DNA from 3 places in the Kaistia algarum genome. Region 3 is predicted to be linked to each of the others. Evidence: predicted binding sites of a transcription regulator. Region 3 holds the regulator's gene; each other region holds the start of a gene.
What was found. Region 3 encodes PhoB, which activates phosphate uptake and scavenging genes when phosphate is short. Its sites were predicted from a motif close to TGTCATNNANCTGTCAT; they were not measured.

Region 1 (3,271 bases), 980 kb from region 3:
GCGTCCTGCGCCCGCGTCGCATCCCGCCACAGGATCGACGCTGCGCCTTCGGGCGAAATCACGCTGTAGATCGAGTGCTCCAGCATCACGACCTTGCTGGCGGTGGCGATCGCGATGGCCCCGCCCGATCCACCCTCCCCGATGATGACCGAGACGCTCGGCACCGCCAGCGACAGTGCCGCCTCAGTCGATCTCGCAATCGCCTCGGCCTGACCGCGCTCCTCGGCATCGATGCCGGGAAAGGCGCCGGCCGTATCGACCAGCGTGATCACAGGCAGATCGAAGCGCTCGGCGAGTTCCATGATGCGGACCGCCTTGCGGTAGCCCTCGGGACGAGCCATGCCAAAATTATGGCGCAGCCGCGTCTCGGTATCATGGCCCTTCTCCTGGCCGATGATCGCCACAGGACGGTCGCGAAAACGGCCGAAACCGGCGAGGATCGCCTTGTCCTCGGCAAATTTCCGATCGCCGGCCAGCGGCGTGAAATCCGTGAAGAGGTGCTCGGCATAGTCGACGAAATGCGGGCGGTCAGGATGGCGGGCGACGAGCGTCTTCTGCCACGGCGTCAGCTTGCCATAGATATCGACCAGCGCCTGGGCGGCCTTCGCCTCCAGCTTGGCGATCTCTTCGCCGATGGCAACCGCATTGCCGCTCTCGCCGAGGGCACGCAATTCCTGAACCTTACCCTGAAGGTCGGCGACCGGCTTTTCGAATTCGAGAAAGGTTATCATCCAGACCTGCGAACGAGGCAAGATCGACCCGGGGACGGCAGGACCGACACCCCGAAAGCGGGCGCACACTGGCTGCAAGGCCTTGCGGTGTCAAGCTGAAGCGGCGACCGCGGCGGCCTTGATCCAACAACAAAAAGCGCGCCACGAGGGCGCGCATTCTTGTCGAAGGGTCGGCGATCGGGGGTTTCGCCGGCCCAGGGGAGGTCGACAAGCGGGCGGCGATACTCTGCCGCCCGATGGCAAAAGGTGGTCCGGTTCGGCAAGAGAACCTCGGGGGGCTGGGGGGCTGAGAAATTCCGAAGTTCCCGCCAAACCGGACCGTCTGAAACCATGATGCTAAAATCGTCCCGCATTGCGGCTGGTGGCGGGCCGAAAAAGGGCAAAACGATGAAAAATGCGCCCCGACCTTCACGGCTTCGTGAGAGCGGGCGCCTGGCGGTGCGCCGAGGACAACAGGGCTTCAGCCTTGCCAGCCAGGGACTTCGGCGCGATCATGACAGGACCAAGACAGGGCATTTGCGAGCGGCCGAAGGGAGGCGCGATTGAGCGGAAGCGACGACGAGCCGATAGCCGGGGGCGGCGCGACGCTGGTCGCGCTCGCCGGACGAGCTCCGCCCTCCCCCCGCTATGTCGCCTTCGACCGCCATGAGCTCAACCAGATTCTCCGCGTCTATGGCCGCATGGTTGCGGCTGGAGAATGGCGCGACTACGCGATCGACCATCTGAAGGACAAAGCGGTGTTCTCGATCTTCCGCCGCACCTCGGAAATGCCGCTGTTCCGCGTCGAGAAGGACCCCTCGCTCGATCGCCGCCAAGGCGCCTATTCCGTCATCGCCGCGGGGGGCTACATCATGAAGCGCGGCCATGATCTGCGCCAGGTGCTGACCATCCTGGACAAACAGCTGAAGCTGGTCGAGGGCTGAGCCCATCCAGCCGCCCCATAGAAAAAGGGCGCAGCCGAGACCGCGCCCTTCTTGTCTCTGCGGTGACGATGGATCAGCGGCGATCGCCAAACAGACGCAGCATCATCAGGAACAGGTTGATGAAGTCGAGATAGAGCGTCAGCGCGCCCATGATCGCCTTGCGGCCGGCGAGCGTGCCGTCGTCATTGACCGAGTACATCTCCTTGATCTTCTGCGTGTCGTAGGCGGTAAGGCCGACGAAGATGAGCACGCCTAGGATCGAGATCGCGAAGCCGAGGGCCGACGATCCGACGAAGATATTGACGATCGAGGCAATGATGATGCCGATCAGGCCCATGAACAGGAACGAACCGAAACCGGTCAGATCCCGCTTGGTCGTGTAGCCATAAAGGCTCATCGCGCCGAAGGTCGCGGCGGTGATGAAGAACACCTGCGTGACCGACTGGGCGGTGTAGAGGACGAAGATCGTCGTCAGCGACACGCCCATTAGCGCCGAATAGACCCAGAACGTCAGCTGCGCCGTCGCCACCGACATCTTCTGGATGCCGAAGGACAGCACCATCACCAGCGCGAACGGCGCCAGCATGATGACCCACATCAGCGGGCCGCTGAACAGCGTCTGTCCGAGCGCGGTGCGCTCGATCACGCCGCCATTGTCGACGAAGGCCAGCTTGAACATGCCGATCGAGGCGGCGCCGGTGATCAGCAGGCCGATCGCCATGTAATTATAGACCTGCAGCATGTAGGAGCGCAGGCCCTGGTCGATAACACCGGTTCCGGCACGCGCCGCGCCAAACGGTGAAACGCGATTGTCGAAATCTGCCATCGAAGTCCTCTCCGAAAATCTTGCCCGCGCCATCGGCGCAGCATTCCCGCCCTTGCCTGCCCTTGAGCCGCATCGGAAGGGATATGCCCGCGATATGGCCCCTGCCCCCTCTAGGCGCAAGAGGACGGCATGTCGGTTCGGGGGCGATCGTAAACGAAGCGGGCGGCGGAGCCTATAGGTTTCTGAGCACCGGCGCGGCCTTGCGGCCGAGCAGGCGCCAGGTACCGAGAAGACCCAGCAGTACGGTGAGCACAACCGCCGCCACGGCGGCGGCAAGGGCTTCCGCCGGCGAATAGAAGAAGCTCTGCTTCATGACGCCGGCCACGACGGCAAAGGCGGCGAGCGAGCCGACGCCGACACCAAACACGGCGGCGCAGAGCCCGAGCAGGCCATATTCATAGCCGAAGGCGAAGAGAAGCTGCCGCCGGGTGGCGCCCAGCGTCTTCAGGATCACCGTATCGCGCAGCCGGCCCTGCAGCCCTGCCGCCAGCGCGCCGGCGAGGACCAGCACCGAAGCGGCGAGCGCGACCGAAGAAGCGGCACGGATCGCCACCATGAGCTGCTCCAGGATCGACGATACCCGGTTGAGCGCTTCGCGCACGCGGATCGCCGTAACCGTAGGATAGGCTTTGCCCACGTCCCGCATCAGCGAGGCTTCCCGCGCCGCATCCGGCGTGCCGGGCAGCGACAGCGTCGTCAGCGCCGTATAGGGCGCACCGGCAAAGGTCGACGGCGAGAACACCATGACGAAATTGATCGCGAGGCTCTCCCAGTCGACTTGGCGCAGATTG
Region 2 (3,271 bases), 380 kb from region 3:
CTCGCCTTCGGAAGGGCCGCCCTCCGGCTTTGCCACCCTCCCCGGCGCCGTCCGTCCGTCGCGGTTCGCCGGCAGCGTTCTTCATCCGCTCGCTCGAAGGCCGCATCCGCGCAAAGCTCGCCCGCCAGCTTGGGCAAGCGCCGGACTGGCATGTCGCCCTGCGACGGCGTGTCGGAGGCGACGGCCTGCCAGACCTTGGACCGAACGGCTTCCAACGCTTGTCCGATGACGGACAGCGCTTCTATGCCGACCCCTTCCTGTTCGAGGCCAGCGGCGAGACGTTCCTGTTCGTCGAAGAGTTCCCCTATACGACGCAGAAGGGCATCCTTTCCGTCGCGAAGGTCGCGGCCGATGGCAGCATGTCGAAGCCGCAGCCGGTCCTCGAAGGCCCCGACCATCTCTCCTATCCCTTCGTTTTCGCGGCCGAGGGTGCGATCTGGATGATCCCCGAAACCTCGGGAAGGCGCACGGTCGAACTCTACCGCGCCGATCGATTCCCGGATCGCTGGACGCTGCATCAGGTGCTGATCGACAACGCCGATCTGGCCGACGCGACGCTGCTTCGGAAGGATGGCAAATGGTGGCTTTTCGCGGCCTCCAGGGCGCGCTGGACCTCAAGCTGGGACGCGCTGTCGCTGTACCGGGCCGAACACCTCACCGGACCGTGGCACCCGCATCCGGGCAATCCGATCCAGGTGGATCTCGCCTCGTCGCGGCCGGGCGGGCGCATCCTGGACATCGGCGGCCGGCTCATCCGCCCGGCGCAGGATTGCGCCGGTGGCTATGGCGCGCGGCTTGCCTTTGCCGAGATCAACCAGTTGGATGAGGACGGCTTTCAGCAGCGAATCGTCGAGGTCGCGCGGCCCTGGCGCTCCAATAGCGGCCTGCACAGCTATGATCGGACGCGTGCCTTCGAAGTCATCGATCTGTTTGGACCGCGCTGAGCGACCTTAGCTCTCATATTTCTCGAGGAAGGCTTCGATCGGCAGCGCGCGGAAATCCGGCAGAGCGGTCCGGAGCCGCTCATGCTCCCAATCCCACCATGCGAGCGCCTGCAGCCGGTCGGCAACGGAAACGGGAAAGCGGCGCTTCACCGTCTTCGCCGCGACGCCAACGGCGATCTCATAGGGTCCGACATCCTTCGACACTACGGCACCGGCGCCGATGATCGCGCCATCGCCGATCGAGACGCCGGCCAAAACGACGACCCCATGGCCGATCCAGACGTCATGGCCGATCGTTACACGGCTTGAGCGACGCCAGTCGAAGAACGCCGGCTCGTCGGGTTCGCCGTCGAAATAATACGAGGCGCGATAGGTAAAATGCGATTGGGTAGCCCGCCAGTGCGGATGGTTGCCGGGGTTGAGGCGCACCTGCGCGGCGATCGACGCGAACTTGCCGATCGCGCTGTAGATCACGTCGCCATCCTCGGAGATGTAGGAATAGTCGCCCATTGTGGTCTCGGCGATCTTGGTGCGCGCCCCGATCTCGGTATAGCGCCCGAGATGACAGTCGCGGAGGCTCGCCGTCGGATGGACAGTCGGGCTCGGGCCGAGGCGCATGACGAAGTCTCCGCAGGCTTGGATGGCGTGCGGACAAGGTGGAGAAATTCCATGACGCGTCCATGACAAAGCCGGCGAACCAACAAAGTCAAAAGATGCCGACGGCTTATGGCTTCGTCCACAGGCAAAGAACTCTGTCACAATAGATTTGCATCCACTGAGCAGTATCTCCAAAAATCAGGAGGTCCTTGCATGCTCGTCCTTGACGGGGTGGATCGCTATTACAACAACAAGGCGGCTGTGTCCGGCGTCAGCCTCACAATTCCGACCGGCAGCTTTGTCGGCGTGATCGGCCGTTCCGGCGCGGGCAAATCGACATTGCTGCGCATGATCAACCGTCTGGTCGACCCGACCGCCGGGAACATCCGCTTCGACGACATCGACGTGACTCGGCTGAAGGGCCAGGCGCTGCGCGACTGGCGCGCCCGCTGCGCGATGATCTTCCAGCAATTCAATCTGGTCGGCCGTCTGGACGTTCTGACGAATGTACTGATGGGCCGCCTCAACAAGGTTTCTACACCGCGCTCGCTGATGCGGATGTGGACCGACGAGGACCGGGCCATCGCGCTTTCCGCGCTGGAACAATTCGACATCGCCGGCCTGGCGGCCCAGCGTGCCGACAGCCTTTCCGGCGGCCAGCAGCAGCGCGTCGCCATTGCCCGCGCCCTGGTTCAGGAACCGGACGCGATCCTCGCCGACGAGCCGATCGCCTCGCTCGATCCGCGCAATACCAAGGTGGTGATGGATGCGCTGCTCAGGATCAACAAGCATTACGGCATCACCGTCCTCTGCAATCTCCATTCGCTGGAGCTCGCGCGCGGCTATTGCGACAGGCTGATCGGCATGTCGGCCGGCCGGCTCGTTTTCGACGGCGCACCCGAAGCGCTCACCGACGACGTAGCGCGCGAGCTCTACGGACTTGAGGCCGGCGAGGTGCTCGACCACGCGCCCGCACCACACCCCCGAGAACTACCCGGCGAAGCTATCGCCGTGGCCATCTGATGCCCTGAAGGGCATGCCAATCGGCGCCGTAGCGGCGCCGTCAACGCCTGGAGAGACCCGATGTTCAACCGTCGTACCCTGATCGGTGCCGCCTTCGCCACGCTGGCGATCGCCGGCGTCGCCCATGCCGAAGACTGGAAGGCGCAGTATCCCGAGCTCACGATCGCCGTGATTCCGGCCGAGAACGCCTCGACGACGACCGATCGCTACCAGCCGCTCGCCGACTATCTCGGCAAGCAGCTCGGCGTTCCGGTCAAGCTCGCCGTCGCGACCGACTATGCGGCCGTGATCGAGGCGCAGCGCGCCGGCAATGCCCAGATCGCCTTCTACGGCCCGGCTTCCTATGCCCGCGCCGTGCTGACGGGTGTCGCCACCGAGCCGGTCGCCGTCTCGCGTCACTCCAATGGCCTCACCGGCTACTATTCGGTGATCTACACGCTGGCCAACGGCCCCAACAAGTCGATCGACGATCTGAAGGGCAAGAAGCTCGCCCTCGTCGACCCGAACTCGACCTCGGGCAACAATGCGCCTCGTTTCTTCCTGCATCGCGATGGCAAGGACGTCGACACGTTCTTCTCCGAGGCCATCTTCGCCGGCAGCCATGACAACGCCGTCCTCGCGCTCGCGCAGGGCACCGTCGACGCCGCGGCCAATTCCTGGAACTCGGAAGACGATTCCAACCTGACCCGCATGATCACCAAGGGCGT
Region 3 (3,271 bases):
CGGAAGGCGAGGTTCTGTTCGATGGCGGCAACATCCTGGCGCCGGGCCAGGATCTCAATCTCCTGCGCGCGCGCGTCGGCATGGTGTTCCAGAAGCCCACGCCGTTCCCGATGTCGATCTATGACAACATCGCCTTCGGCATCCGCCTCTATGAGAATATCTCGCGCTCCGAGATGGACGCCCGCGTCGAGGCGGCGCTGACGCGCGGTGCGCTCTGGAACGAGGTCAAGGACAAGCTGACGTCGAGCGGCCTGTCGCTCTCCGGCGGCCAGCAGCAACGCCTCTGCATCGCCCGCTCGATCGCAGTACGGCCGGAAGTCGTTCTGTTCGACGAGCCCTGCTCGGCGCTCGACCCGATCTCGACCGCCAAGATCGAGGAGCTCATCGACGAGCTGACCGCCGACTACACCATCGCGATCGTTACCCACAACATGCAGCAGGCGGCCCGCGTCTCGGACTATACCGCCTTCATGTATCTCGGCGAGCTGATCGAATTCGACGAGACGTCGAAGATCTTCACGGCTCCGAGCGACAAGCGCACGCAGGACTACATCACCGGACGCTTCGGCTGAGCCCGGACGGCAGGAGGACGACATGTCGGAACATATTGTTACCCGATACGACGACGAGCTGAAGAACGTCCAGCGCCGCATCGCGGAAATGGGCGGCATGGCCGAACGGCTGGTGGATCTCTCCGTGTCCGCGCTGACGCGGATCGACACGGCCACCGCGAACATGGTCATCGCCGAGGATCGGCGCCTCGACGAGATCCAGCGCGAATGCGAGGAAGAGGCGATCCGCATCATCGCCCGACGCCAGCCCATTGCTGTCGACCTGCGTGAGGTCATCGGCGCGATGCGCATCTCCAACGACCTCGAGCGCATCGGCGATCTGGCCAAGAACATTGCCAAGCGCGTCCTCGCGCTCGACGGGCAGTTCCAGTCGAAGCGTTTCATGACGGGTGTGGAGCATATGGCGGAGCTGTCCCTCGCCCAGCTCAAGGACGTGCTCGACGCCTATGCGACGCGCGACGTCAACCAGGCCTTCGAGGTCTGGAAGCGCGATGCCGATATTGACTCGATGTACACGTCGCTGTTCCGCGAACTCCTCACCTACATGATGGAGGATCCGCGCAACATCTCGCTGTGCACGCATCTGCTGTTCTGCGCCAAGAATATCGAGCGGATCGGCGATCACACGACGAACATCGCCGAGACCGTGCACTACGTCGTCACCGGCGAAGCGCTCACGCAGGATCGTCCGAAGCAGGACGAGTCGAGCCTGACGAACGTCACCTATGAGAACATTTGATCGGCTCGCTCCGGTCTGGTCGGGGTTAGCTGAATGACACCACGGGTTATGGTGGTTGAGGACGAGGAGGCGCTGAGCCTCCTCCTACGATACAATCTCGAAGCGGAAGGCTACACGGTCGACGTGGTGCCTCGCGGCGACGATGCCGAGACGCGGCTGCGGGAGACCGTTCCCGATCTGCTGCTGCTCGACTGGATGCTGCCTGGAATCTCGGGCATCGAGCTCTGCCGCCGGCTGCGCGCGCGCGACGTCACGCGCACGCTGCCGATCATCATGCTGACCGCGCGTGGTGAGGAGCAGGAGCGCATACGCGGCCTGTCCACGGGGGCAGACGACTATGTCGTGAAGCCGTTCTCCGTGCCGGAGCTGATGGCGCGCGTCCGCGCTATCCTGCGCCGATCGCGGCCGGAGGTGATCGCCTCGCTGCTGCGGGCCGGCGACATCGAACTCGACCGGGAGACGCACCGCGTCCGCCGTTCCGGCCGTGAATTGCGGCTGGGGCCGACCGAGTTCCGCCTGCTCGAATTCCTGATGAAGAGCCCAGGCCGCGTCTTCTCGCGCGAGCAATTGCTGGACGGGGTCTGGGGACGGGACGTCTATGTCGACGAGCGCACCGTCGACGTCCATATCGGCCGCCTGCGCAAGGCGGTCAATCGCGGCCGCGTCAAGGACCCGATCCGGACCGTCCGCGGCTCAGGCTACGCCTTCGACGACCAGTTCGTCGGGGTCAACTGACAGAATAGTCGCCGCCGCTTAAAAGAAGGCCTTCCCCCGCGTAATACGCCGAAAGGGGAAGGCAGGCGGGCACGCGTTCCTGAAGGACAAGCTCCATTGGGAGCATCGGCCTCGTCCAGACCTCTCCTGCGGAGAGGTCGGATCGCGGTTATGGGGACCCTCTCTCGCGGACGAGAGAGGGAAGCGCACTCAGGCGCTGACCATCTTGCGCTCGCGCCGGCGTTCGTGAACCGGCTGGTAGGCGATGCGGGAATGATACTCGCAGTATGGAATTCCCGAATTCGAGCGCTGGCCGCAGAAATGGAAATCCTCGGAGCTCGGATCGCCATTCGGCCATTTGCAGGTCTGCTCGGTGAGCGTCAGGATGCTCGCATGCAGGCTGATCGGAACGACGACATCGTTGCTGTCGGTCGGACGAGGGGCGCGACGCGGCTCCGGCGCCAGTTGCCCGATGGGCTTCAGCGCCGTATTGCCGGCGACGAGCGGCCGTGTCATCGGCGGCTGCGGCCGGCCGGATACGTTGGTACGGCCGGTCGAGACTGCCGGCTGTTTGCGGGGTCTGGCGATCGGCGTCGTGGCCGGCTTCGCCCTGCCCGAAAGGCTGAGGCGATGCACCTTGCCGATGACCGCGTTTCGCGTCACGCCGCCGAGTTCCGTCGCGATCTGGCTGGCGCTGAGACCGTCGGCCCAAAGCTTCTTGAGCAACTCAACCCGTTCGTCCGTCCAAGTCATGGCTCATCCTTGTCGGTCGGAGCGGCCGTCGGAATCCCTAATGCTCGCCGCCCGCTACGCCGGACGACGACTGCGCAAATACAAGGTTCGGGGAAAACAGCTCGCTCGATATTTCGTATCTTAACGAACATTAAGCTACTATATGGCGTGACTCGCTGACAAGAGTCCGGCCGAATCAGAGACGGCGATCTCGGCTTTTTCCCCAGATTGGATGCCAAGGCGCGAAGTTTGAGTCGCGTCAATCGGTTAGCCGCCTCGGAACCTCGTCATGCACGGCTTTCCTTGACAGAAATCGTCACCACCGTGATATAAGGGCAACGCAAAAAGGTGCTGCCCGGCGCGACGGCCTCGGGTGGCACCTTTGATTTTTGGTGCCTTTGCAGAGCCTAACTAGACCCCAGGAGGGGATATGACCGCCCCCGCTACCGTTCCGCCCAAGCCGCATTCGAGCCTCTACAACACGTTCGCGCGTGCCCCGCTCGAGTTCGAGCGA

Region 1: the regulator PhoB is predicted to act here: its motif matches at 1,225-1,241, upstream of OSH05_RS13140 (DUF2794 domain-containing protein).
Region 2: the regulator PhoB is predicted to act here: its motif matches at 1,614-1,630, upstream of phnC (phosphonate ABC transporter ATP-binding protein).

The regions. Positions count from the first base shown of each region.
Region 1 covers NZ_JAPKNJ010000001.1:2,737,323-2,740,593, reverse strand. The annotation lists gene OSH05_RS13145 (acetyl-CoA carboxylase carboxyltransferase subunit alpha) at 1-731, opposite strand, end outside; gene OSH05_RS13140 (DUF2794 domain-containing protein) at 1,319-1,654, shown strand; gene OSH05_RS13135 (Bax inhibitor-1/YccA family protein) at 1,728-2,480, opposite strand; gene OSH05_RS13130 (ABC transporter permease) at 2,653-3,271, opposite strand, start outside.
Region 2 covers NZ_JAPKNJ010000001.1:1,376,746-1,380,016, forward strand. The annotation lists gene OSH05_RS06630 (glucosamine inositolphosphorylceramide transferase family protein) at 1-944, shown strand, start outside; gene OSH05_RS06635 (DapH/DapD/GlmU-related protein) at 951-1,562, opposite strand; gene phnC (phosphonate ABC transporter ATP-binding protein) at 1,755-2,564, shown strand; gene phnD (phosphonate ABC transporter substrate-binding protein) at 2,625-3,271, shown strand, end outside.
Region 3 covers NZ_JAPKNJ010000001.1:1,757,702-1,760,972, forward strand. The annotation lists gene pstB (phosphate ABC transporter ATP-binding protein PstB) at 1-572, shown strand, start outside; gene phoU (phosphate signaling complex protein PhoU) at 595-1,311, shown strand; gene phoB (phosphate regulon transcriptional regulator PhoB) at 1,345-2,046, shown strand; gene OSH05_RS08580 (GcrA family cell cycle regulator) at 2,236-2,778, opposite strand; gene OSH05_RS08585 (aspartate aminotransferase family protein) at 3,188-3,271, shown strand, end outside.